3 regions of the Micromonospora sp. NPDC049049 genome follow, and region 1 is predicted to be linked to each of the others. Evidence: riboswitches for the same ligand, from Rfam matches in the RefSeq annotation. Region 1 holds a riboswitch; each other region holds the start of a gene.
The links. Region 1 has a riboswitch for cyclic di-AMP ahead of AB0B68_RS13045 (hypothetical protein). Riboswitches for the same ligand answer to the same signal wherever they lie in the genome.
Positions count from the first base shown of each region.

Region 2: linked by a shared signal. The riboswitch ahead of AB0B68_RS19565 (C39 family peptidase) and the one ahead of AB0B68_RS13045 (hypothetical protein) in region 1 are both predicted to bind cyclic di-AMP.
Region 3: linked by a shared signal. The riboswitch ahead of AB0B68_RS30250 (hypothetical protein) and the one ahead of AB0B68_RS13045 (hypothetical protein) in region 1 are both predicted to bind cyclic di-AMP.

Region 1 covers NZ_JBEZEX010000010.1:82,107-89,696, reverse strand. The annotation lists gene AB0B68_RS13080 (hypothetical protein) at 413-808, opposite strand; gene AB0B68_RS13075 (hypothetical protein) at 978-1,118, opposite strand; gene AB0B68_RS13070 (STAS domain-containing protein) at 1,505-1,870, shown strand; gene AB0B68_RS13065 (5'/3'-nucleotidase SurE) at 1,889-2,716, opposite strand; gene AB0B68_RS13060 (PfkB family carbohydrate kinase) at 2,713-3,690, opposite strand; gene AB0B68_RS13055 (SRPBCC family protein) at 3,882-4,352, shown strand; gene AB0B68_RS13050 (hypothetical protein) at 4,497-4,997, opposite strand; gene AB0B68_RS13045 (hypothetical protein) at 5,139-6,152, opposite strand; cyclic di-AMP (ydaO/yuaA leader) riboswitch at 6,209-6,340, opposite strand; gene AB0B68_RS13040 (cation diffusion facilitator family transporter) at 6,459-7,376, opposite strand; gene AB0B68_RS13035 (AAA family ATPase) at 7,483-7,590, opposite strand, start outside.
Region 2 covers NZ_JBEZEX010000018.1:64,582-72,171, reverse strand. The annotation lists gene AB0B68_RS19575 (CDP-glycerol glycerophosphotransferase family protein) at 1-1,507, shown strand, start outside; gene AB0B68_RS19570 (alpha/beta fold hydrolase) at 1,512-2,258, opposite strand; gene AB0B68_RS19565 (C39 family peptidase) at 2,382-3,230, opposite strand; cyclic di-AMP (ydaO/yuaA leader) riboswitch at 3,462-3,602, opposite strand; gene AB0B68_RS19560 (hypothetical protein) at 3,887-4,657, opposite strand; gene AB0B68_RS19555 (hypothetical protein) at 4,791-5,192, opposite strand; gene AB0B68_RS19550 (acyltransferase) at 5,286-6,521, opposite strand; gene AB0B68_RS19545 (glycosyltransferase) at 6,821-7,590, shown strand, end outside.
Region 3 covers NZ_JBEZEX010000047.1:9,277-16,866, forward strand. The annotation lists gene AB0B68_RS30220 (heavy metal translocating P-type ATPase) at 1-248, opposite strand, end outside; gene AB0B68_RS30225 (hypothetical protein) at 261-1,211, opposite strand; gene AB0B68_RS30230 (copper ion binding protein) at 1,225-1,434, opposite strand; gene AB0B68_RS30235 (metal-sensitive transcriptional regulator) at 1,529-1,825, shown strand; gene AB0B68_RS30240 (heavy metal translocating P-type ATPase) at 1,832-3,796, opposite strand; gene AB0B68_RS30245 (YibE/F family protein) at 4,231-5,619, shown strand; cyclic di-AMP (ydaO/yuaA leader) riboswitch at 5,786-5,916, shown strand; gene AB0B68_RS30250 (hypothetical protein) at 5,921-6,940, shown strand; gene AB0B68_RS30255 (carbonic anhydrase) at 6,997-7,590, opposite strand, start outside.

The DNA.
Region 1 (7,590 bases):
GTCGCGTCGGGTGGTGGAGCCAGGGCAGCTCTACCCGTCTCGTCGTCGTGCTCGTCCCCCGGGCCACGGCGGCAGCCAGGTGATCGACCCCGTCCCCCGGGGCCGATCCCGAGAGGAACCGCCCTTGCGCAGATCAGTCCGGCGACCCCCACCGGCGCCGACGTCCACTTCGGCCTGCCACCGACCGACGGCCTCCGAGTACCGCGCCGACAACCACCCAGACCTGCCGTCGGCACGGGCGCGAACCACCGAGCAGGTGATCCGGACGGGACCCCGGATCACCACCCATGCACCGGTCCGCCGGGCCGCCTGAGGGGTCCGGCACCCGGCGGACCGGGTTCCACCCGAGCGGGCGGATGACAGCGGGCCCCGCCCGACCGGGGTCGAGCGGGGCCGATGGTGGTGCTGTCGGTCAGACGGCGGGGGAGTTGGGGCGGTCGACGTCGACGAACTCCACGTCGTCGACCGTGTCGTCCCGGCTGCCGGCGGCCCGCGCGGCGGAGCCGACGGCCCAGCCGACCGCCGCGCCGACGAGCGCGGCGCCGATCAGGAGCGTCCAGGGCAGTGCCGGCTGGCGGCCGGCGAGCGCGTCGAAGGCCAGCGAGGCGCGGCGTCGCGCCTCCTCGGCGGCGGAGCCCACCAGGTCACCCGCCCCGTCGGCGAGGTCGCTGCTGTTCTGGCGGGCCGATCGGGCGGTGTCCCGCACACTGTCACCGGCGTAGCTGACCGCTGAGAGCAGGTGCTCCCATGCCTGGTCCGCGATCCGCTCCGGCTTGCTGCGGCGGTCCAGCAGGTTGGTTCCGAACATCGTGGTTACCTCCTCAGGTGCCGAAGCCGCCGGCCACTTCGGACTTCGGCGTCTTTCCAGCGCGTCACGGTGTCGCCTACCCCGCAGTGCCCCGGGTCAGCCGGACGCAAACCCCGAGCTGCACGCAGCACCGGTAGCCCGGCGCGCCGGGAACCTGCGCGCCACCGAATCAGCGCACGGCTGACACGGCGACACCTCGGGCGAAGTCGTCGTCATCGTCGTCATCGTCGCCGCCGCCACCGAAACCGCAGGCCAGGACGAGGGCGAGCAGAACACCGACGCCGGCCAGCCCGGCAAGTCGCTTGATCATCGAAGATCCTCTCCGTAGCGGTGGTGTCCCGGCCGATGCTAGGGCGCGTCGGCAACCGGGGGCGCGGGCCGCGCCGGCCGACGGTGGGCGACACGCCGACGGCACACGGGGCGGGCGTAGGTCATGGGCCGCATGTCGGGAGCGCCGGCTCCGGACCGCTACCCTGGTTCGGCGGCGGGCCGGTCCCGACTGATCGCCGATGGTCAGATAACGAAAAGTCTTGAGTAATCAGATACTGAAAAGTACGGATATGGGTAGCTTTGTGGGCCCGGATCCGTGAATTGCTCATCCCGAGGGGTGGCGACCGAGGCCGTCAGAGGAATACTCTCGGTCGCGGCCCGCGTACTGATGAGACGCCCGGGGGACGGGCGGGTGGAGGTGCTCGCGTGAGCCTGTCGATCGTGAAGTCGGTTCTGTCCGGTGGTGTCGTGGAGATCGCCCCGCGGGGTGAGATCGACGTCGACACAGCGTACGAGGTGCGCGAAGCGATCGCAGAGGTGCTGGCCAAGGGCCGCCCCCTGCGCATCGAACTCAACATGAGGTTGGTCACCTTCATCGACTCGGTCGGCATCAGCGCCATGGTCGCCGGCTTCCAGACAGCCGAGGTCAGCGACGTCAAGCTGGTGGTGACCCAGCCGAGCCGATTCGTGCACCGGCAGCTCTGGGTGACCGGCCTGCTCGGCCTCTTCGGTGCCCCGGAGCCGTACTTCGCCGGCGCTGCTCCCACCCCCGAGGTGCTCCCCGGCGCCTGAGCGCGCCGGGTCTCCCCGTCAGGGCTGCTCGTCCAGACCGGTCAGGTCGATGTCGGTCGCCTCGGTGACCGCTCGGATGGCCGTCACCGACGCGTACCCAGCGGCCAGCAACGCCACGTCCGTGCCCGGCTGTGCGGCCTGCCCCGGCTCCTCCAGCGAGGTACGGACGAACCCGTGGCCGGATTCGGCCACCGTCATCTGCACCTGGCCGAAGCTGGCCAGGGTGCCGCGCCGCACCCCGCGCAACTGCCCGTGCGGCAGGTCCGGGGTGTTCACGTTGAGCACGCTCTCCATGGGCGCGGAGGTCAGGCGGGGGAGCAGGTCCAGGGCGACCCGCGCGGCGGTGCCCCAGTGCCGCTCGGCGTCGCGTATCCGGGCTGCGGCATCCACCGCGGCGCCACCGCTCGCGGCCGTCGCCTCGCCGGCGGAGAGCACGTCCAGGGAGACCGCCATCGCCCGGCAGCCGTTGCTGGCGGCGGTGAACGCGGCGCCCACGGTCCCGGAGTGCAGCACCGCCCGGCCGGCGTTGGCGCCCCGGTTGACGCCGGAGAGCACCACCGACGGCGGTGGTCCGAACGCCCCGTGCAGGGCGATCAGCGTGATGAAGCCCGGGGACCCGGCGACCCCGTACGTCGGCACCCCCGCCAGGTCCGGCAGCGGATGCTCGTTCACGACGACCCGCCCGTCGCGCTCCACGGCGCTCATCGCGGCACTGGTGCCGCTCGCCTCCTCCATCGGCGCGGCCACGACGACGTCCAGGCCCCGCTGCCGGGCTGCCCAGGCCAGCGCCTGGATGCCCGGCGCGGCGACCCCGTCGTCGTTGGTGATCAACACCCGCAGGGTCATCGCTCGACCACCCGGCCGGCCAACTCGTCCGGGGTGGTCCGCTCCTGTTGACGGCTGTCCGCCGGCACCAGCCGGACCCGGTCCACCAGGCCGGTGATCGAGTCCAGCCGCCCGGTGCCCAGGCCGTGCCGGGTCACGTTCAGCGCGCCGGCGGCGGCGCCGGTGCGGATGGCGGTCCGAATGTCGCCGCCCCTGGCCACGACGGCGGCCACTCCGGCCGTCATCGAGTCGCCCGCGCCCCGTGGGTCGGCGGCCTCCAGCCGGGGCATCTCGACCTGGAACAGTTCCCCGTCGATGAGCGCCAACGCCGGCTGGTCGGCGCGGCTCACCACCACCGTCTCGGCGCCGCCCGCGTGCAACTCGTACATGGCCCGGGTCAGCTCCTCGGTGTCCTCGCTGCGGGCGCGGCCGTCGCGGATCAACTCCTCGTGACTGACCTTGAGGAAGAACACCCCGCTCTCCAGCACCGAAGCGAGGTGATCGCCGGAGAGGTCGACCACCACCCGAGCACCGTTCGCGCCGAGGTCGGCGGCGAAGCGTCGGTACAGGTCGGCCGGTACGAGCCACGGTTCGTTCGGCCCACTGAGGATGCTCACCGAGGCCCGCAAGCCCTCGCCGAGGGCAAGGTTGTACAGCTCGTCGATCTCGTGCCGGCTCAGCGGCTGTCCGGGCACGTCGGCGATCTCCTGCCGGGAGCCGTCGCGGCGATCGTGCACGTACCCGCCGCTGCCGGAGTCACGGACCACCACCTTGAGGTCCACACCCTCGCTGACCAGCAGTGGCTCCAGCACCTGGCCGATCTCACCGCCGAGGGCGGCGCAGAGCACCACGTGGACTCCGAGGGAGAGCACCATCCGGGCCTGCCAGACGCCCTGCCCGCCGGGGTGCAGATGCAGCTCGGGGTGGTCGTTGGGCTGGTCCACCATCACCGTCAGCTGTGGGGTGGGCGCGAAGACCATCACGTGCCCACTCATCGGTCGTCGCCGTTCATGCTGGCCGCCCTCCGGCACCTTCGGAAGATTTCGTACTAACCGACCTTAATGGCGCAGGTGGTGGCAGGTCGTCGCATCGGCCCGGTCCGGCGCGGCGCTGAGGGTCCCTGGGGCGTTGCCAGCCAGACATCGGTACGGGACGATCGGGCGACCAGACGACGGCGGGAGACGGTGTGCTCAGCAGCGATACCTTCAGCTACACCGTCCAGGCCCGGTGCTCACCCGCCGAGGCGGCAGCGTTGCTCAGCGACCTGACCCGGCAGGGCGAGCTGCATCCGCTGATCGTGCAGGTCCGCCGGGTACCGCCCCGGCCCGGCGCCCAGGCGAGCTACACGATCAACGACCGGTTGGCGGCCGGTCCGCTGCGCTTCCGGACCACCTACCACGCGGACGTGCTGATCAGCGAGGCCGACGAGATCGTCATGGTGGCCCGCCAGTGGCCGGCCACCACTGTGCGGAACCACACCCGTCTACGCGCCGAGCCGGACGGCCTGACCCGCGTCGACGTCGAGATCACCCTGACCGCGCCGAGGCCCCTGTTCCGCTACGCGTTCCGCCAGGCCCAGGCCGCTCACCTCGCCCTGGCCACCCGGCTGGGCGCCGCCCTGGACCGCACCAACAACACCCCGCCCCCTAACCCCTAACCCGCGTCCCGACCCGTGGCCGACCCCGTGCCGCGCCCCTGGCGCGCCGATCTTGCAGTTTCAGCTGTCGATATCGGTGGGATGGAACCCATATGTCGGCGTAGTAAGTGCAAGATCGCGGGCGCGTAGGGCGGGGCGGGCGCGTTAGATCGGGGTTGGCGCGCTCTTGCGGGTCGGGCGGGTGGTGGGACGTCGGCCCCACGGCTTGTAGGTGGAGAGCACTGTCGCGATGACCATCAGGCTGGTCGACACCGCCGGCGCGATGACCAGGTCGGCGCGATCGCGGGCGGGCAGGGCGGCGCCGACCGCTCCGGCGTGACGCAGATTCGGGGTGAGCAGGAACAGCACCAGCCCGACCATCACCGTGGTGATCACGAGCTTGACCAGCACCCACCGGTGGCGCAGCAGGCCCCACGGGGTGAGCAGCGAGCTGGCGACTCCGATCAACCACACCAGGACGCTCAGCGGCGCGAACAGCACCGTGCCGACCAGAGCCGTGACCGGATAGACCACCGCCGGATCGGCGCCCCGCTGCACGGCGACGCCGAGGGTGAGCAGCACCAGGTCGGCGCCGAGCCAGCCCAGCGAGGTGACGAGGTGCAGGGTGAGCAGCGCCTTGCGGGTGGTGGGTCGGATCCGAGGCATACCGCGATGCTGCCCGCCGGCCACCGCCGGGTCGTCCGACGAGCGACGACATCAGGGGTACGCCCGGTGACGTAGCCCGGCCCCTGACGCACGTGATGCCTGTGAGCCATCCAGTGGCTCACAGGCATCACGACGCGTCGGTCAGTAGACCGACAGGTGTACGTGGTTGGTGTGGTCGCTGGACGGGTCGCCGCCCGCCCCGCTGTACGACTTCCACCCGCTGCTGGGCAGCCAGATCTGCCTGTACCAGATCACGTAGAGCACGGCGAGCCGGTCCGCGTTGCGGATGAAGTACGCGGCCAGGTTGTTGCCGTACGTCTTGTCGCCGCCGGTGGCGTCGCCGCCGAAGCCGTTCTTCTGCGCCGCGAAGTCGCAGGCCCGGCCCTTCGGGTGTTCACCCGAGCCGCTGGGGCGGTGGCACGAGACGTACCGGGTGAATCCCGCGGCCTTGGCCTGGTTGAGCGCGTGCAGGGTGCGCGGGGTGATGCAGCCGTTGGCCGGCGTGGGGTCGTTGACGCTGCACGACTCGGAGGGCCAGGAGCCGTCGGAGTTGCGCGGTGCGGCCTTCGCGTTGGCGCTGGAGGTGCCCCGGTTGGAGCCGGCGTCGGCGGTGGTCTGCGGCTTGGGCGTGGTGGCCACACTCAGGGCCCGTTCGGCCTGCTCCTTGCGCTTGGCCATCACCGCGACCTGCTTGCGCTGTTCGTTGATCTCGCCGTCCAGGGCGACCCGGGTGCGGTTGGCCTTGTCCTTGGTGTCCAGCAGGTCGCGCAGCACCCGGTCCTCGTTGGCCGCCACCGCGTCCAGCGCGGCCGCCCGGTCCATGAAGCCTTCCGGGGTGTTGCTGTTGAGCAGCGCCGACACCGCACCCAGCCGGCCGGTGCGGTAGGCGACCTCGGCGATCTCGCCGACCTTGCCGTTGCGCTGGTCGATCTCGACCTCGATGGTCTTCAACTGGGTGCCGAGCTGCTTCTGCCGTTGCACTGACGTGTCCAGGGCGCGCTTCGCGTCCAGGTAGCCCTTGCTGGCCGCATCGAGCTGGGCTCGCAACGCCGGGGTGCCGCCCTCCTCGTCGGAGTCGGGTGCGGCGGCTCGCAGGCCGGTCGGGGGAGCGGCCGAGGCGGTGCCGGCCGGAAGCGCGACGCCGAGGGCGAACATCGCGACGATCAGGGCCGCCAGTCGGGCGGCGGGTGGTCGTGCTGGTGCCACTGCGCATGTCCTTCCGTCAGCCGCCGACCGGGTTAGCTGACGGGTTCGGGACGGAAGATCCCTACCGCTGACGCGGATACACCCCAGGAACATGGTTCCCCGGTTCGCCCAGTTGGGCGATTAGGCGGCGACCGCCACCGGCGCCGGGAGGGCGCCGCCTGGTGACGGCCGGGACCGAGCCTACCGGTGCGGGTGGGGCCGCTGCAGCCGATGTGACGGACGGTGCGTACGTCACCACGGAAATCGACGAACCGGTCACCATTCGATGGAGCCGCAGGCTCCAGAAGCGGCGCCGGGCTCGATCTGCAATGTCGCGTGTTCGATGCGGAAGTCGTCGTGCAGGGCCGTACGTGCCGCGGTGAGCACCGCGCCGACCTCCGCGCCCGGTGCCATGGTCAGGTGGGCGGAGGCCACCTCCATGCCCGAGGTGAGCGTCCAGACGTGCAGGTCGTGCACCTCGACGACACCGGGGACGGCGGCGAGCCGGTCGTGCACGGCGGTCACCTGGAGGTGCTCCGGGGCGGCCTGCACCAGGATGCGGATAGCGGCGCGGGCCAGCCGCCAGGTGCGCGGCAGGATGAACACGCCGATGGCGACCGCGACCAGAGGGTCGGCCCACCACCAGTCGGTGACGGTGATGAGCAGCGCCGCGCCGATGACGCCGACCGAGCCGAGCAGGTCACCGAGCACCTCCAGGTAGGCGCCCTGGAGGTTGATGCTCTCCCGGGCTCCGGCGCGCAGCAGCGCGAACGCGGCGATGTTCGCGAGCAGGCCGAGCACGGCCACCGCGAGCATCGGGCCGGCGATGACCTCATGCGGGTCACCGAAGCGGCGGATCGCCTCGACCACCACGTAGATCGCGACGCCGGAGAGCAGGACGGCGTTGGCCAGCGCGGCGAGCACCTCGAGCCGGTAGAGCCCGAAGGTGCGCTGCGGGTCGCCGGTGGCCCGCCGGGTCGCCGTGATGGCGGCGAGCGCCATCCCGATGCCGAGCACGTCGGTGAACATGTGCCCGGCGTCGGAGAGCAGGGCGAGCGAGCCGGTGTGCAGTGCGACCACCGCTTCGACCACCATCAGGGTGGCGAGCAATCCGAAGGCCGCCCAGAGTCGACCTCGGTGCTGGTGTGCGGCATTGGCGACGGACCCATGGTGGTGGTCATGACCTGCGCCCACGAGAACCACCTTCCGCCGCTGGTCGGGACCCGGTCAAATGTATGCTCACATCGCTATGTGTGCAAGTGTACGGGCAGGGCGTTCCGCCGGCGGCAGTCCGCACACGTCAGCTGGTCGGGTCGATGGTGGTGAGCCGCTGGGTGGCCCGGGAGAGCGCCACGTACAGGGTGCGCACCCCGGCGCCCGGATCCGCCCGGATCTCGCTCGGGGCGAC
Region 2 (7,590 bases), on a different contig from region 1:
CGCCGACCTGGTGGCGGAGACCGCGTTGATCGCCGCGGCGATCCTGGTCGGTTACTCCCGGCGGCTGGACGACGGGCTCAACCTCGCGCTGGTCGCCACCGGGGTGGTCCTGCTGGGTCTGGTGCTGCTGGTGGGGCCGCTGCGCACCGCCGGCGGTCTGGAGATCCGGACGGCCAATCTGCCGGTACGCGCCTGGACGCCGCTGATCGCCGACCGGCTCGGCACGGCCCTGCTCGGGCTGCTCGCCGCCCTGGCGCTCGCCGCCGCGCTCGCCCTGCCGGCCGGTGTGGCCCTGGCCGCCAGCCTGCTGGTCGGGGCGGGCGCCGGTGCGGTCGCGCTGGACCTGGCCCGGCGACGGTTCAGGCCACGCGCCGGTGGCGGGTCGGTGGCCGCCGCGCTGCGCCGGCACCAGCCGGAGTTCCTGCTCTACTTCTCCGCGCCTCCCGGCTCGGAATACCAGGTCACCATGTGGCTGCCGTACCTGGAACGGATCGGCCGACCGTTCCTGGTCGTGCTGCGTGAGCCGGAGTTCCTGGCCCCGATCGCGGCGGCCACCGACGCGCCGGTGGTCTACTGCCCCACCCTGGGGGCGATGGACCAGGCGTTGGTGCCGAGCCTACGGGCGGCGTTCTACGTCAACCACGGTGCGAAGAACAGCCACTGCGTCCGCTTCACCCAGCTCACCCACATTCAGCTGCACCACGGCGACAGCGACAAGGCGCCGAGCGCCAACCCGGTGTCGGGGATCTTCGACCGGATCTTCGTGGCCGGGCAGGCGGCGATCGACAGGTACGCCCGCGCCGGAGTGCAGATCCCGGCGGACAAGTTCGTGGTGGTGGGTCGTCCACAGGTCGAGTCGATCGAGGTGCGCCCGGAGCCGGCACGAGGGTTGGCGCACCCGACGGTGCTCTACACACCGACCTGGACCGGGCACCACGCCGACGCCGACTACTGCTCGCTGCCGGTGGCCGAAAGCCTGCTGCGCCGACTGTTGGAACGCGGCGCGACGGTGATCCTGCGAGCCCACCCGTACACGACGCAGAATCCGGCCTCAGCCCGGCAACTGGGCCGCCTGACCGAACTGCTCGTCGCCGACCGGGCCCGCACCGGCCGCCAGCACGTGGTCGGCGCGGCGGCTCGGGAGCTGAGCCTGACCGAGTGCGTCAACTCCGCCGACGCGCTGGTCTCCGACGTGTCCGGAGTGATCTCGGACTTCCTCTACTCCGGCAAGCCGTACGCGGTCACCGACATGGGCGACGAGGGCGACCGGTTCGTGGAGCGGTTCCCGCTGGCCGGGTCGGGTTACGTGCTGCGCCGGGACATGTCCAACGTGGACGACGTGCTGACCGCACTGCTGGACACCGACCCGCTGGCCGAGGCCCGCTGGGCCACCCGCCGCCGCTACCTGGGTGACTTCCCGGCCGAGGCGTACGCCGAGGCGTTCCTGGCCGCCGCCCGCCGGGAGCTGGCACCGGCCGAGGCGCTCACCGCGACCGCACCGGCATAGCCGCTCAGCGGTAAGGATCCAGCAGCGCCAGCACCGCCGCCGGGTCCTCCACGTGCGCGTTGTGTCCGAGACCGGGCAGCGTCGCGACCGGTACGCCGTACTCCTTGAGCTGTTCGTCGGTGACCATCGGGTCGTTCTCCCCGCGCGCCAGCACCACCGGCACGTCGGTCGCCGCCAGCAGCGCGGCCAGGTCGGGCTCGCCGACGGCGAAGGCGGCCGGGTCCATGGCGAGGCGCCACCGGCCGTCGACCTGGCGCAGCCCGGCTTCCACCACCGGGTGGTCCGGCGGGACCAGACCGCTGAGCCCGGCGACCCGCAGGTAGCGGCGAGCCGCCTCGGTGCGGGTGGCGAACCAGCTCACCGGCCGGGCGGCAAGCTCGGCGGCGCGGGTCAGCTCGGCGGGTGACCAGAGTGCCTTGATGCCCAGCCCGACCACGGCGTCCACCGGCGTTCCGGCGTCGCGGGCGGCCAGCGCCAGGCCGACCACCCCACCCAGCGAGTGCCCGAGCACGACCAGCCGGTCGTCGGGGACGAGGGCCCGCGCGATCTGCTGAGCGAAGCCCGCGAAGGAGTACGACGGCAGCGGCGACGCCCAGCCGTGGCCGGCGAGGTCCGGTGCCAGCCACCGCCCGGGCCAGTGCTGCTCAAGGTACGGGGCCCAGGGCAACCACACGTCCCCGGTCGTTCCCATCCCGTGCAGCAGCAGCAGGACCGGCCCGCGGCCGGTGTGACCACCCGTTTCATCCACCACGGCCGCAGTCTCCCATGGTTCACGGTCGGGTACGAGGGCCGTCGATGGCGGGCCGGGCGGACAAACGCCGCGGGCGCCGGCTCCTTGTGGGAGACGGCGTCCGCGGCGGTCAGGGTGCCCGGGTCAGGCGGAGTAGCCCCGGCTGGTGATCCAGTTGGCCAGGTCGATCGTGGTGATCCAGTAAGACGGGTCGGCCGGGTTCGCCGAGTCGGCGATCCGCACGGTGCGACCGTTGTCCTTGTAGCCCACCACGGCGATGTAGTGCCCACCGCCGTAGGAGTGCCACCCGCCGTCGGTGTCGACGGCGTCCCCGACGACGTTGGCCACCACGCCCCGGCCGTCGGTGACGGCCTTCACCACGTCGGCCTGGAGCCGGTCCATCTGGGCCGGGCTGGGCGCGCCGGGGAACATCCGGGTCCGGTACGGGGAGCCCTTCACCTCGGCGTTGAGCACCCGGGTGGTGTCCTCGGCCGAGTTGGTGCCCATCTCGGTGGTGCCCAGTTCGGCGCCGAGCTCCTCCTGGGTGCGGTCGATGCCGGCGGCGCTGAGCGCGTTCCGGGTGGCCGCCGGGCCGCAGTTGTAGTAGGTGTTCTGCGCCTCGTAGTCGTAGTCGAGCACCTTCGTCGCGGGGGGCTTCGGCGGCGTCGGCTTACGGGTGAGGTCGGGGTTGCTCTTGGCCTTGGCGGCGGGTGACGCGGCGCTGGTGGCCGGGGCGGCCGTGGTCGGCGCGGCGCTGGCCGAGGGGGACGCGTCCCGGGCCTCACTGCGGGAGGCGGCGACGTCGCTGCGCATCTCGGCGACGGTGGTCGCGGTGCGCTGGCCGGCCGGGGCGTCGTCGGCAGTGGTGAGCAGGGCGCCGGTGGTGGTGGCGATAGCGAGGGCTGCGGCGGAGGCGGCGACGATCTGGTACGGGCGCTCGGTGGCGAGGCGACGGAGCTGGCGCTGCAGGGTGTGCTTCACGGGGTCCTCCACGGATCGGGGGGAGAGCGGCACACCGGGGCCGGACCGGTATCCGGGCAGGCGCCAGCGCGCGGACAGTGGTCCGCGGGTGTGAACCGCTCAGGGGAACGCCCGGATCGGCCGGGCGGGAAAGGCGATGACCCGGGGGTCAGCTCACCGTCACGCGACGAATGAGCGGGTGCACCGCCGCGCCGTGGAGGCGAGGGAACAACCGAGGGGTGGAAAGGTGCTGCACGAGGATGGGACTCCTTCCGACACCGCCTACCGGGTTAGCTGACGGATTCGGGCGGGAAGACGCCCTACCGCGGGCCGTGGCTCGCGGATTCACCCCGGACTTACTGGTGGGTCCCCGGTTCGTTGATCACGATTAAGCGGGTCGATGCGGCGTCGCGTCTTGCGATCGGTTACCGCACCGGACGGGACGACACTACTGGCGTCTCAACGCCCTGCCAAGCCAGGTTCACCTGCGTAAACCCCAATTGGCGCCACAATTTCTGCGCGTAATGCCGATGATGTGACTCGATGGGACAACCAGTTACGGCGACGCCTACGGGCGACAACCGGACAGGCCGCAAAGAACGCGGCCATAATCGCGGGAACAATCCCGTCGATCGCGTCGGACGTCCGATTTCTCGATCGGGTGACCGGCCTCACATAACGGATTGGGCTCAACCCACCCGGGCCGGGCGCCACAGTGCCACGACGGCGGGACGCAACGCCCCGGCGACCGTGCGGCGCGCGGGGACCAGGGTCGGGCGGAGCCGGGCCGCCGCCGCGTACGCCTCCTCGGCGAGGGCACGAGCCGACTCGGCGGCCAATTCCGCGTCGCGCCAGGCGACCCGCTCACGGTCGGCGGCCACCTGGTAATCGGTCGACCGCGCATCCCGGATCACCCGGCTGATCAGCACCTCCTGCTCGACCGGGTGTCGCCGGGGATCCCAGCCGCGCCGGTGCCCGAACACGTCGCCGAGCTGCGCCATGGTCAGGTCGCCCCGCCAGTACGCCGCCATCGCCGCCCGGTGCAGATAGCGTTCCCGGGCGGCGTACTCGGCGGGGGTGTGCGGGGTCTGCGGGGTGGGCAGTGCCCCCGCGCCAGCGAAGCGACGCGCGGCGGCGTCCGCCTCGTCGTACCCGATCCAGGCCTGCTCCAGCTGTTCCTGAGCGGTCAGCCAGGCGGCACGCCGCCGCTTGGCGGTGGTGGCCGCGCGGGCCGCGGCAACGGCCACCTCCTCGGCGTAGCGGCGCCTGTCGACGGCCTCGGCGGCGGCCAACTCCTGGGCGGTGGGCCCGGCCGGGACCGGGTCGCCGGTCGGCCGGGCCCGTTCGGGGCGGGCGGCCAGCACGGTGAGCAGGCCCAGGGTCAGCAGGAACAGCGTCGACCAGATGGCGGCGGCCCGCGGCACCTCGGTCACGAACTGGTAGAAGACGACGGTCTCCATGGTCGGCACCTCGGGGAGAGAGCAGTGCGATGGAAAGCCGCGCCGACCAGCGGGCCACGGCGGGCCACGGGTCGGCGGGTCAGGGAGCGGGTGGGTCGACAGGGCGCGGCGGCGGGACGGTCGTCCCGGTGGCTCAGCGCCCGGGTGGGGCCCGGGAAGCCCGACCGCTCGCACTGTCGACGAGGGGCAGCCGGTCAGATTCGGCCGCCCTGGCCGGCAGCACGCCGGCCGCGATGGTGTTCTGATCGCCGGGGAGCGCCACCGGCGAGTCGACCGACCAGGTCGGGACCGACTCCTCGGCGGCCTTCGCCGGGGCCGGACGGGCCGCGTCGTGTGCCCCCGACCCGATGGCGTCGGCACCGGCGACAGTGGTCGGCACCACGCTCGACGTGGGCCCCGAGCCGGGCGTCGACGTGGCGGCCGTGGCCGGGCCTGCGCCGAGCGCCAGGGCCGCGACGACGGCGAGGCTGGTCAGCACCCGAGTCGCCCAGCGCGCCACCCACCACAGCGGACAGGTGAACGCGACCGGAAGCACGTCCCCACGCTACGCCTCGCGCCGACCCGGGCGCATCGACCACGGGCGTGTCGGATCACGCCGCGCCGACCCCTTTGACCAGGGTGGACGCCGTCAGCGCAGGTCGGCGTACGGTGATCGACCGCCGGCCTGACCGACCTCGCCAGCGGGTCCGTCGACCTCGCCGCGGGCGATGCTCGCGGAGTCTCGCGCGTCGTCGTCGCCGGCCGCGCGTTGTCGCGGGACGGGCGCTGGACGGGCCGCGCGGCGCGGCGCGAGCCGGCGCATCATCGGGGTTTCGACGAAGCGGTGCAGCAACCCGGCGAGGATCAGGTTCGCCGCCAGGAAACCGAGCACCACGGCCGGGCCACGCCAGCCTCCGAAGCCGATCCCCCAGGTTCCGCTCCACCGCAGCACGCTCGTCATCACCAGCACGTGCACCAGGTAGAAGGCGAACGAGACCTCACCGAGCCAGACCAGCGGCCGGGACCGCCACGGCGAGCGCCGACCCCGCACGTCCGCGTCCGCGGCAGCGGTGATCACCAACAGGTACGCGACCGCGAGCAGCGTGGTCCACAGCTCGGCGCGGATCCACTGCGCGGCCACCACCCAGGTGACCAGGAAGATTCCGCTTGCCACTGTCAGTTTGGGACCGCGCCAGAGCCCTCGGCGCATCAACTCGGCCGCCACCGCGCCCAACCAGAACTCCAGCGACCGCACCGGCGGGAAGATCTGGGTGAACCACCAGCGGCTCACCTCCGGCACCAACTCCTGTGCCGGCCAGAGCGCGAGGATCAGCAGGGGCAGCGCGACGATCAGCGCCCAGAGCAGCTTCGGCCGGGCCCGGCGCAGCAGCGGCAGCGCCAGCGGCAGGCAGAGGTAGAAGAAGAACTCGCAGGACAGCGACCAGCTGACGGTGTTGATGCTGTAGAACCAGCCCGGCCGGGGATCCCACGCCTGCAACAGCAGCAGGTTCTCCAACGCCGCCGCCGGCAGGACCGGGTCGGCGAACCACCAGGCGACCACCAGCGTCGCCACGAACAGCACCAGGTGGTTCGGGTAGATCTTGGCGATCCGTCGCCGCCAGAACGTACGCCGCGAGTCGCCCTCGCGGGCCGACCAGACCAGCACGAAACCGCTGAGGATGAAGAAGAACTGCACCCCGGAGAGACCGAGGGTGAACAGCGCGTCGATGACTGCCTTGTAGTCCGGCTCGGCGATGATCCGCATGGTGCCGGCGTGGAAGCCGAAGACCAGCAGAGCGGCGATCCACCGCAGCCCGGTCAGCGAGGGCAGCCGGGGCGGGGCCGGTGCGGGCCGGGCGGCCGACGCCGCGGCGACGCTCGTCATGCCGGGATCCCGGCGCTCGGCAGGGTCACCAGCACTGTCGTAGCCTCCTCGGCGCGGCGTCGGACGGCGCGACGGCGACGCCCACGACGACCCGGCAGGGCCGCACCGAGGCACCCTACCGGGTCACTCCCGGGTGAACCGGACGCATCCCACCCGCCCCACGAGCCCGCGCTCCCCGGGCCGGAAACCGCCCACCGGCTCGGCGTTAACCTCCCGCTGGGCGGGAGTTCAGAGAGTCCACCATCGGCGGCAACGTCAGGTTCCGGGCCCGGCCACCCGGGTCGTCGAAGGTGGCGGACGTGGTCAATGAGCCGACGCACGCACCGCTGCTGAGCATCGTCGTGCCCGTGTACGGCGTCGAGGCGTACCTGTACCAGTGCCTCGAGTCGATCCGGGCCGACATCCCGGCGAGCGAGTCGGACGCGGTCGAGCTGATCGCCGTCGACGACGCCTCCCCGGACGGCTGCGGCGACATGCTCCGCTCGTACGCGGTCAGCCGCGACGGCGTGCGGGTCGTGCACCTGAGCAGCAACGTGGGTCTGGGGCTGGCCCGCAACGCCGGGCTCGACGTGGCCAACGGCCGGTACGTCTGGTTCGTCGACAGCGACGACTGGTTGCCACCGGGCACGATCGCCGCGGTGCTGGACCGACTGCGCCAGCACCAGCCCGACGTGCTGATGCTCGACCACCTGCGGGTGCACGAGGACGGCCGGCGGGAGGTCGACGCCAGCAGCCCGCTGCTGCGCGGGATCACCGGCGTGACCCGGTTGGCCGACCAGCCGCAACTGCTGCGGGTGCAGCACACCGCCTGGAACAAGGTGGTCCGCCGGGACTTCATGGACGAGCTGGAGCTGCGCTTCTTTCCCGGCTGGTACGAGGACATCCCGTTCAGCCACCCCCTGCTGATCGGGGCCGAGAAGATCTCCGTGCTGGACCGGGTCTGCTACCTGTACCGCCAGGGCCGCCAGGGCGCGATCACCTCCACCCGCAGCGGCCGGCACTTCGACGCCTTCGCCCAGTACGAGCGGCTGATGGACTGGGTCGCCCGGAAGCACCCGGACGAGCGGTT
Region 3 (7,590 bases), on a different contig from region 1:
CTGGGCAGGGCTGGCAACGCCGCGGTGTAACCGGTCTTCTGCACGGTCCCGATCAGGTCGTCCGGTGTGACGCCGTCGGCGTACCGGACTGTCGCCTTCTCGGTGGCGTAGTTGACGGTGGCGCTCACCCCGTCCATCCGGTTGAGCTTCTTCTCGATGCGGGCGGCGCACGCGGCGCAGGTCATCCCGCCGATCGCCAGTTCGATCCGGTTCGGCGCCTCGGGCAGCGGTCTGCTGGTGGTGGTCATCGTCTGGTCCCGTCAGTCATGTCCGTGCCCGGGGGTGCCGTGGTCGGCCCCGCCGGTCGGTGCGGGGCCGCTCGGTTCGGGGGCGTCTCCGGTCGGGGCAGCGCCGGCGACCACTGTGAACTCGGCGGTGTGCACCCTCCCGCCGTGCTGGAAGTCGAGGTAGAGCCGGTAGCTGCCGACCGAGGGCACCTCGGCGAGGAAGGTGACGGCCGGACCGGGCCGGGTGCGCCCGTCGCCGGGCGTCCCGTCCGGGTGCACGTGCAGGTAGGCCAGATCACCCCGACGCAGTGCCACCAGGTGCCCGTACGCGCCCAGGTAGGGCTCCAGGTCGGTGACCGGCTGCCCGTCCCGGCTGACGGTCACTGTCAGCGACGACGTCCGACCGGGCTGCGGCGCACCGGTCAGGGTGACCGTGTAGCCGTCGACAGTGGTGCTGGTCGTCGGGGCGGGCAACGGCCGTTCGGTCAGCTCGCCGGAGACTGTCACGTCCACGCCCAGGGTCAGCGGCTCGCCCCCGGTCGGGGCGAAGTCGGCGAACGCCCGCCACTGTCCGGGACCGGCCAGCGGGGTGTCGACCCGCCAGGTGCCGTCCGCGGCCAGCTCGGGGTGGACGTGGCGGAAGCCGGAGAGGTCCCGACGGGCGACGATCAGGTGCATCTGCTTGTCGTGCGCCACGTCGTACCGGGTGACCGGGCGACCGTCCGGGCCGGTGATCCGGAAGGCGAACTCGTCGGCCGGGGCGTCGACCGGTTCGAGGGTGTAGCCACGTTCGGAGACGAGCAACCCGCCGGGCAGCCGATCGCCCGTCCCGCCCCGCTCGTCCGCCGTCGGGGTGGCGGCGGCATCGTCGTGCCGGCTCTCGGCGACCGGGGCGGGGTCGACGACCCGGCCGATCCCGTAGGCGGCGCCGAAGACCGCCGCCAGGCCGACGGCGAAGCCGGCCAGTTTCGTCACGGTACGCACGTCGGCCCGCCGATCACGCGTCGACGAGGTCGTAACCGGCCTCGTCGACGGCGGCCCGGACGACCGCGGTGTCCAGCGGCTGGTCGCTGCTGACGGTGACCCGGCCGGCGGCGAGGTCGACCTGGACGTCACGCACACCCGCGATGGCGCCGACCTCGGCGCTCACCGCGCTGACGCAGTGCCCGCAGGTCATGCCCTGCACCTGGTACGTCGTGTCGACCATTGGATCGTCTCCTTCGTGGTACCGGTACCCGGTGGGGGTATCTCATCAGAACCGACCGTACCATACCCCCTGGGGGTACGCTATCCTGGTCGGCATGACCGCACCCACCCCGATCCGCGGATACACCGCCAGCAAGGACCAGCTGCTAGCGCGGCTCCGCCGCGTCGAGGGGCAGGTCCGGGGCATCGAGAAGATGGTCGACGACGACCGCTACTGCATCGACGTGCTCACCCAGATCTCCGCCATCCAGGCCGCCCTCGACAAGGTGGCTCTCGGGCTGCTCGACGGGCACGCCCGGCACTGCATGCACGAGGGCGCCGCTGAGGGTCGGGCCGACGAGATGGCCACCGAGATGATGGCGGCGGTCGGCCGGCTCATGAAGCGCGGCTGACCGCGCTCACTCCGGCGCGGGATCGAGACGGACCCGGCGCAGCAACTGAGCGTTGAGCGCCACCACGATCGTCGACGCCGACATCAGCACCGCGGCCACCGCCGGGCTCAACGCCACACCCGCCCAGGCCAGCACCCCGGCGGCCAGCGGCAGCGCCACCACGTTGTAGCCGGCCGCCCAGGCCAGGTTCTGTCGCATCTTCCGGTACGACGCCCGGGACAGCCGAACCACGGCCCCCACCCCGCGCGGGTCCGAGGATGCCAGCACCACCCCGGCGGACTCGATGGCCACATCGGTGCCCGCGCCGATCGCGATGCCCACGTCCGCCCGGGCCAGCGCCGGCGCGTCGTTCACCCCGTCACCGACCATCGCCACCACCAACCCCCGCCGCTGGAGCTCGGCCACCCGATCGTCCTTCTCCGCCGGCAGCACCTCGGCGAAGACCTCGTCGACGCCGGGCCGGAAGCCGAGATCGGCGGCGACCGCCTCGGCCACCGGCCGGGCATCACCGGTGATCATGGCGATGGTTCGGACACCCTCGGCACGCAACTCGTCGACAGCGCGCCGGGCCTCCGGACGCACCTCGTCGGTCAACGCGAACGCACCGAGCACGGCGTCGGGCAGCCGCACCAGGTGCAACACCGCGGCACCCCGCGCCGACCACCGCCCGGTCGCGGCCTCCAGCTCCGCCGGGAGCGAAACGCCCAGCTCGCGCAGCAGCGCCGGCCCGCCCACCGCGTACTCCGTACCGTCGATTGTCGCCTTCACACCGCGGCCCGGCAGCGACCGGAAGTCGGCTGCCCGGGCCGGGCCGCCGCGGCCGGCCGCCGCCACTATCGCCCGGGCCAACGGATGTTCGCTCTCCGACTCGACACCGGCCGCGATGCGCAGCACCTCGCTCCGCTCGACGCCGGACGCCGTCGCCAGGTCGGTCACCCCGTGCTCGCCCCGGGTCAGCGTGCCGGTCTTGTCGAAGAGCACCGCGCCGACGGTCCGCATCCGCTCCAGGGCCAGCCGGTCCTTGACCAGAATCCCGGACCGTGCGGCGAGCGCGGTGGAGAGCGCGACGACCAGCGGGATGGCGAGACCCAGCGCGTGCGGGCAGGCGATCACCAGGACGGTGACCGCACGGACCACCGCCTCGTCGGGCTGACCGAGCGCGGTCCAGACCAGCACGGTCAGCACGGCGGTGCCGGTGGCCAGGTAGAACAGCGCGGCGGCGAACCGGTCGGCCAACAGTTGGGCCCGTCCACCGGAGGCCTGGGCCTGCGCGACCATCCGCTGGATGCCGGCGAGGGCGGTCTGCTCACCCAACGCCTCGACGCGCACCCGGATCGCCGAGTCGGTGGCGACGGTGCCGGCCACCACCCGGTCGCCAGTCGACCGGGCGACCGGCCGCGACTCCCCCGTGATCATCGACTCGTCCAGCTCGGCGCCGCCCTCGACGACACGGCCGTCCGCCGGCACCCGACCCCCCGGCCGGACCAGCACCACGTCGCCGATCCGCAGACCGGTCACCGGCACGGCCTCGACCCGCCCGTCCGCCGCCACCCGTTCGGCCTCGTCCGGCAACAGCGCGGCCAGCGCCGCGAGCGCTCCCCGGGCCTGTCCGATGGCCTTCATCTCCTGCCAGTGCCCGAGCAGCATGATGGTGACCAGCGCGGCCAACTCCCACCAGAAGTCCAGGTCGAAGACGCCGACGCTGGTCGCCAGGGACGCGGCGTACGCGACGGTGATCGCCATCGCGACCAGCAGCATCATTCCGGGCGCCCGGTCCCGGACCTCTCGGACCGCACCGACCAGGAACGGCCAACCGCCCCACCAGAACACCACCGAGCCGAGCACCGGGCCCACCCAGCCCTGACCGGGGACGACGTCCCCGCTCAGGCCCAGCCGACCCGACACGAGATGACTCGTCAGCACCACCGGGATGGTCAATACCAGGCAGACCCAGAACCGACGGCGAAACATCGCCGGATCGTGTCCGGCGTGCTTGTCGTGTCCGGCGTGCTTGTCGTGCCCGGAATGCTTGTCGTGCGGCACGGGTTCGGCGTGTCGCGGTCGGTCGGGGTCGGGCGGTGACGGAGCGGGCATGGCTCCAACATGCCGCCCCGGAGACCGCCGCGCGAGCGGTTCGGCCGCCCGACACTCCGCCACGACCTGCAACCCCCGGAGGGGCTGGCTAGCATCTCCCCCGATGGCCCTCCGAATGCCGCTGCACAGTCGGGCACCGGCGCCGCCACGTCGTGGCGGTGCCCCCAGCCGACCGGGCCGAGCACTGACCGTCCGTGATCAAGCGGTCGTCAGGCAGCGATCCGCCCCGCCGTCCGCCGCGTTTCCACCGCAACGGTGAACCGCCCGGCCCGCTGACCCGTATCCCGCACCGGATCGTTGGGAGTCTCACCTTGGCCGCCGACCACACTCACCCCGCTCCGTCCGCCCCGCCTCGGGTGCGACGGATCCTCGTCGTGACTGTGGTACCCCTCTTCGTCGCCACCGTGCTGGCCGCGGTGCTGCTCTGGCCGCGCGGCGGGTCACCGCAGACCGATGGTGGTGCGGACGTGCCGCGCTACCCCGGCACTGTCACCCGGGTGGTGAGCGAGCCGTGCCCGCCGGCGCCGTCGGTCCCCGAGGGCACACCGAGGGTCGGCGATGGGCGGTGCGGCACTGTCGACGTGCGGGTGGACGACGGGCCGACCGCCGGCCAGCAGGTACGGACTCCGGTGCCCGACGGGCCCGGCGCACCCCGGGTCGAGGTCGGCGACGAGGTCGTCCTGGTCGAGCTGGCCGACCCGACCGATCCCACCACCAGCAACTGGAACATCGCCGAGCACCAACGCGGCACCCCGATGGTGTGGCTGGCGGTGATCTTCGCGGCCGCGATCGTCGCGTTCGGTCGGTGGCGAGGTCTGGCCGCGCTCGCCGGGCTGGCCGCCAGCTTCGCCATCCTGCTCACCTTCGTGCTGCCGGGCATCAGCGCCGGCAGGTCACCGCTGCTGGTGGCGGTGGTCGGCGCGGCCCTGATCATGTTCGTGGTGCTCTATCTGACCCACGGGGTCACCGCACAGACCTCGGTCGCGGTGCTCGGCACCCTGGGCAGCCTGGTCCTGACCGGCGTGCTCGCCACCATCGCCACGGCCGCGACCCACCTCACCGGCTTCGGCAGCGAGGACGCCACCACCCTGTCGATGTTCCAGGGCGACGTGGACCTGCACGGACTGCTGCTCGCCGGAATCATCATCGGGTCACTCGGGGTGCTCGACGACGTGACGGTCACCCAGGCGGCCACCGTCACCGAACTGGCGAACGCCAACCCCGGGCTGACCCGGTTGCAGCTCTACCGTGCCGCCACCCGGGTCGGTCGCGCGCACATCGCCTCCACTGTCAACACCATCGTGCTGGCGTACGCGGGTGCCTCACTGCCCCTGCTGCTCCTGCTCACCGCCGACTCGCGGCCGATCGGGCAGATCCTCACCAGTGAGTTCCTCGCGCAGGAGATCGTCCGCAGCGCGGTCGCCACCCTCGGTCTGATCGCCGCCGTACCGCTGACCACCGGGCTGGCCGCGGTGGTCACCGCCGCCGGGCGCGCCGACGCCTCAGCGCTCACCGACGCCTCAGCGCCCACCGACGCTCCCGCGCCCCGGCCCCAGCCGGACCGCAGCGAGGCACTGGCCGCACTCAGCTCACCGCGAACGGCCGGCTCCGACGAACCGGACCGGACGCGGACCGCACCCCCACCCGAGGCCACCGACCGGTGGCCGAAGTCGAACAGGAGCACGGATACGGCATGGTGACACTCCTCAGCGTGACCAGATCGGGCATCCACCCTGAGAACCCCGTCACTGGTCACTCAACGCTATGGCGAAATGACGCTTTTGGTCGGCATCCAGGCGTAGCTCAGCCGGTCGACTCTCGGGTAACCTCGCTGCCGGTTACCGATGAAGGCGCGAAGCGGCGCCTGCGGTGCCACCGCCCAATCGCCAACCGGCGAGCCGGGGACCCAGGTACCTGGGGTGAATCCGCATCAGCGGTAGGGGCCACTTCCGCCCCGAACCCGTCAGCTAACCCGGTCGGCGGTCGACGGAAGGGAACATTGTGACGGCACCCCTACGCCGCTGGTTGACACCCGTGGTGGCCGTGATCGCCGCACTGACCGTGTTCGCCGGGCCGTTCCCGGCGCACGCCGCCCCGACGAACCCCACACCGTCCGGGCACGAGGAGGACGGCGAGCCCAAGCTGCTCAACGACGTCATCGAGCAGGCCAACCGTGACTACTCCGCCGCGAAGTCCAAGCTGGACAAGTCCAAGAAGCGGCAGAGCGAGTTGGCGGCGGAGGTCAACCGGGCCAAGGCCGAACTGGACGCGTTGGCCCCGCAGGTCGGGCAGATCGCCGCCCAGGCGTACCGGACCGGCCGGATCGGCGCGGTCGCGATGCTGCTGGAGAGCGACGCGCCCGACTCGTTCGTCCAGCGCGCCGGGCTGCTCGACGAGATCAACATGGTCAACGAGAAGAAGCTCTCCGAGGTCAACGAGGTGAAGTCCCGCGCCGAGCAGGCCAAGCTGGCCCTCGACACCGAGGTGCGCGAGCAGCAGAAGCAGACCGCCCTGATGGCGAAGCGCAAGAGCGAGGCCGACAAGGCGCTCTCCCTCGTCGGCGGCAAGGGTTTCACCGGCGGCCTGGTGGATGCCACCTCCAAGGTCGCGAAGATCGGCCCGGGTCGCACTGCCGACGGGGACTGGAAGGCCCAGTCGTGCAGCGAGAACGACCCCACCACCTCCGGCTGCATCACGCCGCGCACGCTGCACGCGTACAAGGAGGTCAAGGCGGCCGGCTTCAACCGGTTCGTCGGCTGCTACCGCCCCGGCGGGCCGTGGGAGCACCCGAAGGGCCGCGCCTGCGACTGGTCGCTTCAGAAGAGCGGGTTCTCCCCGTGGCACAACAACGACACCAGGACGTACGGCAACAACGTCGCCGCGTTCCTCATCCGTAACGCCGACCGGCTCGGCATCTACTACGTGATCTGGAACCGGCAGATCTGGTTCCCGGCCACCGGCTGGAGTTCGTACAGCGGGCCGTCGAACCACACCGACCACGTTCACATGTCGCTGCTCTGACCCGCCCGATCTCCGTCGAGGGCCGTTCCGCGTGACGCGGAGCGGCCCTCGTCGCGTCAGACGGTGGCAGGCGCGGCCGGGTCGGTCGATTCGGCCGGGGTCGTGAAGCCGGCCGGCACGGCGGCCACCTGGCGTACCGCTCCGGCTGCCAGTCGGTAGGACACGCCCACCACCGCGCACCGCCCCCGCGCCACCTCGTCGGCCAGCACGGGCGACTGCCCGAGCAGCGTCTCGACGGTCTGTGCGATGTGGATGTCGACGATGCCGTCGATGTCGTCCACCCCCTCGGCCGCGGCCCGGCGCAGGCTGGGCAGCACGGCGTCGACCACGGCGCGCAGATGGCCACTCGGCGCGGTACCGGTCGCGGCGGACTCCCGGGCGGCCTGCACCGCACCGCAGGAGTCGTGACCGAGCACCACCACCAGCGGGGTGCCGAGCACTGTCACCGCGTACTCGACGCTGCCGAGCACCTCGGGGCCGGCGGTGTGCCCGGCGGTGCGAACCACGAACAGGTCGCCCAGGCCCCGGTCGAAGATGATCTCGGCAGCCAGTCGCGAGTCGGAGCAGCCGACGATCACCGCGAACGGGTGTTGCCCGTCGGCTACCGCGGCCCGGTGCCCGGCATCCTGGTTGGGGTGGCGTGGGGCGCC